Regions from separate parts of the Blautia sp. AM47-4 genome, predicted to be linked through region 1. Evidence: riboswitches for the same ligand, from Rfam matches in the RefSeq annotation. Region 1 holds a riboswitch; the other holds the start of a gene.
What was found. A riboswitch is a leader RNA that binds a small molecule or an ion and turns the genes downstream of it on or off. The one in region 1 is predicted to bind lysine.
Positions count from the first base shown of each region.

Region 2: linked by a shared signal. The riboswitch ahead of dapA (4-hydroxy-tetrahydrodipicolinate synthase) and the one ahead of DW965_RS09695 (alanine/glycine:cation symporter family protein) in region 1 are both predicted to bind lysine.

Region 1 is NZ_QUHY01000012.1:63,498-67,712, reverse strand. It holds gene DW965_RS09720 (hypothetical protein) at 1-531, shown strand, start outside; gene DW965_RS09715 (class I SAM-dependent methyltransferase) at 518-1,123, shown strand; gene DW965_RS19335 (hypothetical protein) at 1,196-1,612, shown strand; gene DW965_RS09705 (peptide deformylase) at 1,654-2,064, shown strand; gene DW965_RS09700 (maltose acetyltransferase domain-containing protein) at 2,108-2,233, shown strand; lysine riboswitch at 2,338-2,512, shown strand; gene DW965_RS09695 (alanine/glycine:cation symporter family protein) at 2,698-4,176, shown strand.
Region 2 is NZ_QUHY01000001.1:103,057-107,271, forward strand. It holds gene typA (translational GTPase TypA) at 1-590, opposite strand, end outside; gene DW965_RS00430 (single-stranded DNA-binding protein) at 996-1,625, shown strand; lysine riboswitch at 1,681-1,855, shown strand; gene dapA (4-hydroxy-tetrahydrodipicolinate synthase) at 2,007-2,897, shown strand; gene dapB (4-hydroxy-tetrahydrodipicolinate reductase) at 2,933-3,694, shown strand; gene DW965_RS00445 (metallophosphoesterase family protein) at 3,843-4,215, opposite strand, start outside.

The sequences.
Region 1 (4,215 bases):
ACAAGAAAACATTTTGACCCTGTGCATCCCGCTCCGGAACTGCTCTGTGTGGAGGATTTTGCGCATGCGCTGCCGATGATCTGCCGCGGAAACGGCCATGTGACGACGTTCTGGTCAGTGGGAGAGCACTGCATCTGCTGTGCGAAAGAGGCGGCCGCGCGCGGCTATTCCCGGCGGCTGGTGCTGGCGTGCCTTCTGCATGACGCGAGCGAGTGTTACATGTCGGACGTGCCGCGGCCATTAAAACAGGAAATGCCGCGGTACCGCGAGATCGAGGACCATCTGCTTTCGGTGATTTATGAGAAATATCTTGGCAGTGATCTGACGGCGGAGGAGCAGCGGATGATGAAACAGATCGACAATGATCTGCTGTGGTACGATTTGACGAATCTGCTGGAGGAGCCGCAGGAGGGGGATGCACCGAAGCTTCACATCACGCTGGACTACGCGGTGCGGCCGTTTGATGCGGTGGAACAGGAGTATCTGGAATTATTCGAACAGTATCGGGAGACGGGCGATGAGAGAGGATAAAAACGAAAACCGCTGGGACAAGCTGCTTCAGATCCACACAATGGGGCGGGACGACAGCCGGTCGGATCTGTACCGGTATCCGTATGAGCCGACCCCGTACTGCGTGCTGGAGCGGATGGCAAACACGGGGATGATCCGAAAGGGAAATACGCTGCTCGATTACGGATGCGGAAAGGGCCGCGTAGATTTCTTCTTATCGGCGCAGACCCGGTGCCAGTCCATCGGTGTGGAGTATGATGAGCGGATTTATGCGAAGGCAATGGAAAACAAAAAGGCGGCGGCCTCTGGTGCGCGGACGGAGTTTGTGCTGGAGAGCGCCGAAAATTTTCCCGTTCCTGCGGAAGTGGACCGGGTGTATTTTTTTAACCCGTTTTCGCTTGAAATCTTAAGAAAAGCGATGGCAAGACTGCTGGAATCGTACTACGAAAATCCGCGGGAGATCCAGCTGTTTTTCTATTACCCGTCGGATGCTTATATCTCGTATCTGATGACGGTGCCGGAACTGGAATTTCTCGATGAGATCGACTGTATGGATCTGTTTCCGGGCGGGGATAGCCGGGAGCGGGTTGTGATTTTTACGATTCAGGAATAAAAAGTTTTGTAACAGCAAAAACCGTGTGGAATACAAAAAAGCATGAATTATATTTGAAGAAAGGGCGTTTTTATGAAATATCAGGTAATGCGAATTGAGGAAGACCTTGATTTCGGCTGTGAGGAGCGCGGTGCCGACGAGCCTGTCATGGCAGTTGTTGTTTTGAAAGATGAAAACGGAACAGAATCGCGCATCCGCCAGGAGGATCAGATGCTGTATGACTGGAACATCGAGGAGGGCGACACCGTTATTCTGAATGAAAACGGCGAATTGCGAAAAGTACTCTCCGGTGATTGGACGCAGAATTGCAATTCGAAAAATGTAGATACGACAAAATTCGTCAACATGATGCAGGCCGTCAAAGCCGGAAAACAGATTGACTGGATCTGTCCGTTCTGCAGCGGAACAGTAGAACGATTGGAGCAGAAAGGCGGAAAAAACGTAATCGGATGCACATCGTGCGATATGTGGATTCAAATAGAAAATTAAACGATTTTGGCCTTTAAGGCCGAAAGAGAAAGGAAACACAAATGGTAAAACCAATTATGAGAGACGTTCTCTTCCTCGGACAGAAATCCGTCCCGGCGACAGAGGAAGATCTGCAGGTGGGAAGAGATCTGCAGGACACACTGGCAGCAAACCGCGAGGCATGCGTCGGCATGGCGGCAAATATGATCGGCGTGAAAAAACGCATCATCATCGTAAACGCCGGATTCCGCGACATCATCATGTTCAACCCGGTGATCGTCCGCAAAAGCGGCCCCTACGAAACAGAAGAAGGCTGCCTTTCCCTGCCAGGCGTGCGGAAAACAAAGCGGTACCAGAACATCGAAATCGAATACTACGACTGGAACTGGAAAAAACAACGCCAGAAATTCACCGGCTGGCCAGCCCAGATCTGCCAGCATGAGATGGATCATCTGGAAGGGATACTTATTTAGATCCTACAGCAGACAGGAGGACAGTATGACAGACAGAGAATGAATGGTAAAAGGAATCATTTACAACCCGAATGTGGAAGAGCTGGCCAAAGAGCAGTCCGGCTATATGGAGCGTCTGTGGAAGTTCAACCAGCTGAAGCCGTCAGAGGGAGACAAGAAAGTCAAATAAATCAGGACAAATTTCGAAAATATAAAATTTTTGTAAAATAATGTCGAAAAAACGATTGACAAGTAGCGAAAAGAAACATATGATAATACCTGTCAATATACATATTCGGCAATAGAGGCGCGAAGGCTAAGAGTAGCTGTCCTGAGACAACGGGGTCTGGGACGGGCAGGGAAAGGAGCATTCGCCGAAACGGGGCAGTTCCCGAAAAACTGTCTGCGTTGGGGTACAGTCGAACAGGCTGTGCACTCTCACCGTACTGGTGGAGGAGCTATTGCTTCATGAACGTAGATTTAATGGAGCAGTGGTGAAGACCGCTGCTCTTTTTATTGTACTGCAGTTGGAACCGTGACAAAAGGTTCCAGGGGTGGAAATCTGTTTGGTTGGAGAACGAAAGACGAAACGGGTGTTACAGGATACGTCTGAAGAAAACTGTTGCCGGAAAAGAAAAAAGGGAGGATTTTGACATGATAGCATTTCTTAACTGGCTGGACGGTGTCCTTTGGGGCGTGCCGCTGATCGCGCTGATGATTCTGACCGGTCTGTACTTTACCGTTCGTTCTGGATTTTTCCAGTTCCGTCACTTTGGCTGGATTATGAAGAGAACCGGCGGAAAACTGTTCCAGAAAGAAGACAAAGCAAGTGAAGGAAAGGGTATGCTTTCCTCGTTTGAGGCGATTTCGACCGCTATCGGCGGTACCGTAGGATTCGGTAATATCGCCGGTGTTGCAACTGCAGTTGCAGCAGGCGGCCCGGGAGCCATTATGTGGATGTGGCTTTCGTCTCTGCTTGGTATGATATTAAAACAGGTTGAGGTTACCCTCGGCTGCTACTACCGTCACACCAACGAAAAAGGTGAGTACTACGGCGGTCCGACTTACTACATGGAGTGCGGACTTGGCGAGGAGCGCCACTGGGGCAAGCTGTGGCTGATCCCGGCGCTCATCTTCGGCATCGGTATTTTCTCCACCTTCTTCGTAACCTCTTCCAACCTGACCGCATCTCAGGTCGTAGCCGGTGCGTTCGGTATTGAGAATATCAATCTTGGAAGCTTCAAAGTAGAAGGCGTTATCGTGATGGGCGTTCTGCTCTGCATTCTGACCTATGTCGTTACAAGCGGCGGTACGAAGAAAATCGCAAGTCTGTTCAGCAAGCTCGTTCCATTTATGAGCGTTCTTTATATCTTGATGGGAATTGGCATGATCATCATCAACATCAACCGCGTTCCTGGCGTATTTGCAGCCATCGTAACAAACGCATTTACCGGAACAGCAGCGATCGGCGGTTTTGCCGGCTGCGCAGTCAGCGAGATTATCCGTGTGGGTATGGCGCGTTCCGTATACTCCAATGAGGCTGGATGGGGTACTTCTCCAATGATCCATGCTTCCGCAAAAACACCGCATCCGGTAGAGCAGGGTCTGTGGGGATCTTTCGAGGTATTCTTTGATACCATGGTTATCTGTACGATCACCGCACTTTCCGTTATCTTAAGCGGAAACTGGACCGACGGAACGAACGGCGGAACACTTGCTTTAAGTGCATTTGCAAGCGGATTCGGCAAATTTGGAAGCATCCTTCTGGCAGTCATCATGGTCATTTTCACTGTAACGACTTCCGGCGGATGGTTCACCTACTATCTGGCAATTCTGGAGCATCTGTATAAAAAAGAAGGCAAGATGAAAGATATCGTCATGAAAATCTTCTACGCAGTCCGCGCTCTGCCGGGCGTACTGTGGACGATCTATCTGGTAAAGACAAACAACCAGGGCTTTATCTGGACTGTCGTTGATATCACATCTGCGATCCCGACCTTCGTCAACGTAGCAGTGATCCTGATTCTCTCGAACCAGTATTTCAAACTGCTGAAAGACTACAAAGCAAGAAACTTCGGCCAGGGCACGGTAGACAAGAACGCCTGCCTGTTCTACGAAGAGAAAACGAAATAAAAAATATTCAAAAGCGAATCCAGACACGCATGAGAATAG
Region 2 (4,215 bases), on a different contig from region 1:
ATGTATTTCAGGATGGTCTCGAACAGAGGAGTCATATCCTTCGGGGTATCGTTCAGATCGAGTACGGCATGACCCATCTTTGCGGATGCGTACAGAAACGGACAGTCAAGCTGTTCGTCAGATGCATCGAGGTCCATCAGAAGCTCGAGCACTTCGTCGATAACTTCATCCGGGCGTGCTTCCGGGCGGTCGATCTTGTTGATGCAGACGATAACGGACAGATCCAGCTCGAGTGCTTTTTTCAGCACGAATTTGGTCTGCGGCATAGCGCCCTCGAATGCGTCTACAACCAGAATAACGCCGTCTACCATTTTCAGAACTCGCTCAACCTCGCCGCCGAAGTCCGCATGGCCTGGGGTGTCGATGATGTTGATTTTCGTTCCTTTGTAGTAAACTGCTGTATTTTTGGAAAGAATGGTGATTCCACGCTCACGCTCGATATCGTTCGAGTCCATGACACGTTCCTGAACCTCCTGATTGGCACGGAAAACGCCGCTCTGTTTCAGAAGCTCGTCTACCAGTGTAGTTTTACCATGATCGACATGGGCGATGATGGCAACGTTTCTTACATCTTCTCTCGTTGTTTTCATTTCTTCATTCCTCTTCCTATGAGTTGACCCTGCCGGGTTCAATTTTTCAAAATTTCAAGCCGGCCGGGAATGTTTATCACAGCACAAAGGCAGGTGCCTTGCCGTTTTGTCTCTGCTGGATGCCTGCCTATCTGAACTATTATAGCACAGAACAGAGAAAAAAAACAGGGAAGATGTGACATTTTTTGTATTGCAATGGTAGAAAATACGAAGCATGTGGTGCGGTTTTTACAGAAACATATACAAAAAATTGGGCAGAATGCTGATTTGAATAGAAATAAAAAAATCTGGAAAAAAGTGGTTCTGAAAAAGAAATGTGGTTCATACATTAGGATTATAGATCAGCAAAGTACCGATCAGAAATCAATATTCAGAAAGAAAAGACAAAGGAAGGGGATTTTCATTATGGCAGACAAGATGATTGAAAACAATCAGGTGGTTATCATGGGAGAGATTGTCTCCCCGTTTACATTCAGCCATCAGGTATTCGGAGAGGGCTTTTACCTCGTCGATGTGATGGTCAAGCGGTTGAGTGAATCGCAGGACATCATTCCGGTGATGGTCTCCGAGCGGCTGGTGGACGTATCACAGGATTACCAGGGTGAGTGGATCTGCATCAGCGGTCAGTTCCGGTCCTACAACCGCCACGAGGAGAAGAAGAACCGTCTGGTACTCTCCGTATTTGCGCGGGAATTAAGCTTCGTGGAGGAAGAGGACGATTCCGTCAAATCCAACCAGATTTACCTCGATGGATACATATGTAAACCGCCGGTCTACCGGAAAACACCTCTGGGAAGAGAGATCGCCGACCTTCTGATCGCGGTCAACCGTCCGTATGGAAAATCAGATTATATCCCGTGCATCTGCTGGGGACGGAATGCGCGGTATGCCTCTGCGTTTGCCGTGGGCGGCCACGTTCTCATCTGGGGACGGATCCAGAGCCGGGAATATATGAAGCGGCTGAGCGAGACGGAAATGGAAAAGCGGACTGCATATGAGGTTTCGGTGAGCAAGCTGGAATATAGTGAGAGTTAAAGCGCGATCCGCTGTTGACAAGAAAATTTAATGATGCTATAGTAAAAGCAGAACTGAAGTGGATAGAGGTCGCATTACTTCAAGAGTACCTTTTCGGATGCCTCAGCAGCAAAAGAAGAAGAGGAAAAGGGAAGAATGCCGAAGGACATCCGGCGCTGAACCGGTATGCTCCTGGGCGCAGGTTGAAAAAATCTGCGACTGTCATCGAGAGATGGAGAGCTATCTGATCATAGATACTGCGTATGTGTGAATTTGGAGGCGATCTTATCTGGGATGAGGCGCCTCTTTTTTAAACGGAAAGTGAAATTTTCCGTGGGAGATAAGCTCCGGCGACTGATTTCTTATGGTTTTATCTGACACAACATACAGGAGGAAAAGAGAATGTCTATTTTTAAAGGTGCAGCTGTTGCAATTATCACACCGATGACCGAAACACAGGAAGTGAATTACGAAAAACTCGGAGAACTGATTGAGGAGCAGATCGCCGGCGGAACCGACGCCATCGTTATCTGCGGAACCACCGGTGAGGCTTCGACCCTGTCCCATGAGGAGCATCTGGATGCCATCAAATATACCGTGGAAAAAGTAAATCACAGAATCCCGGTAATTGCAGGAACCGGCTCCAACAGCACGGAGACAGCAATTTATCTGTCTCAGGAAGCAGAAAAATACGGCGTGGACGGACTTCTTCTCGTTTCTCCGTATTACAATAAAGCAACACAGAAGGGCCTGATTGCACACTTTACCGCAATCGCAGACAGCGTCAAAGTGCCGGTCATCCTTTACAACATTCAGGGCAGAACCGGCGTAAACATTGCACCGGAAACGATCGTCTATCTGTTCAACAACGTTGAGAATATCGTTGCAGTCAAAGAGGCTTCCGGAAACATTTCCCAGGTCGCAAAAATTATGCAGCTGACCGATGGAAAGATCGATCTGTACTCCGGAAACGACGATCAGGTTGTGCCGATCCTTTCCCTTGGCGGAAGCGGTGTAATCTCCGTTCTTTCCAACGTAGCACCGCGTGAGACCCACGACATGGTACAGAAATTCCTCGACGGCGATGTGGCCGGATCCAGAGAAATCCAGCTGAGAGCACTGCCGCTCATCGATGCGCTGTTCTGCGAAGTAAACCCGATTCCGGTAAAAGCAGCGCTGAACCTGATGGGCAAAGAGGTTGGACCGCTTCGCCTGCCGTTGACCGAGATGGAGCCGCAGAACCAGGAGCGCCTGGCAAAGGCTATGAAAGATTTTGGAATCAAACTGGCTTAAGTTAAGAATACACGAAGTAAAGAAGGAAAAAGACAATGGTTAAAATTATTATGCATGGCTGCAACGGCCATATGGGACAGGTCATCACCGGCCTGGTAAAAGAAGATGCAAATGCAGAAATCATAGCCGGAATCGATATGAACGACAACGGCCAGAACGATTATCCGGTATTCAAAAGCCTGGCAGAATGCGATGTTCCGGCAGACGTAGTCGTTGACTTTTCTTCCTACAAGGCAGCCGACGCACTGCTCGATGCCTGCAAGGAGAAAAAACTTCCACTCGTCCTCTGCACCACAGGCCTCACCGAGGATCAGCTCAAAAAAGTGCAGGAGACCAGCAAAGAAATCCCGGTTCTCCGCTCTGCAAATATGTCCCTTGGTGTGAATACGCTGATGAAACTGGTACAGGCAGCTGCAAAAGTGCTTGCCGAAGCAGGCTTTGATATGGAGATCGTGGAGAAACACCACAAACTGAAATGCGACGCTCCAAGCGGAACCGCCATCGCCCTGGCAGACAGCCTGAACGCGGCAATGGACAACCAGTACCACTACGTATACGACAGAAGCCAGCGCCACGAGCAGCGTGACCCGAAAGAAATCGGAATCTCTGCTGTACGCGGCGGCACCATCGTCGGCGACCACGACGTCATCTTCGCAGGCCCGGACGAGGTTGTTACCCTGTCCCACAGAGCATATTCCAAGGGAGTTTTTGGAAAAGGTGCAGTAGAGGCCGCAAAATTCCTGGCTGGAAAGCCAGCCGGTATGTATGATATGCAGGATGTGATTGCTGCGAAGTAAGGCAGAAGCAGGAAATAGAAAAGATAAAAAAGAAGGCAGGCTGTGTGCAGTTGCACAGCCTGCTTTCTTTCGAGCTGCTTTTCTGTTTTAGCCAATGAGTTTTTTCACTTATGCAGTGTAATAGGAATACGTTCCTCTGTCAAAAAATCTATTTCAGCTCCCGTTCCGCTTTTTCCCAGAGCTCTTCGTCAAGATCAGTCAGCGCCAGTGCATCCGCAAGTTCCCGCACCCGTTTTACCGTGAGATAAAAGTAATTGATACCGCAGGTCAGCGTCCGCTTTAAGGAGCGGGCAAGTACACTGCCGTGGGTTTCCAGTTCGGCACGGTCGAACTCGGCGAGATAGCCCTCGAGATCATAGGGGATCTGAAAACATTCGATCTGCCATGTGCTGTTTTCCAACGTCAGAATTGCGAAGTGCGCATGGCCGCCGACATCATCAAGCGCAAGCCCAAGGGATCCTGGATTCAGATACGTTTTTCCTGCGTATTCTTTCTGTTCCTGCTTGTGGCTGTGGCCGCCA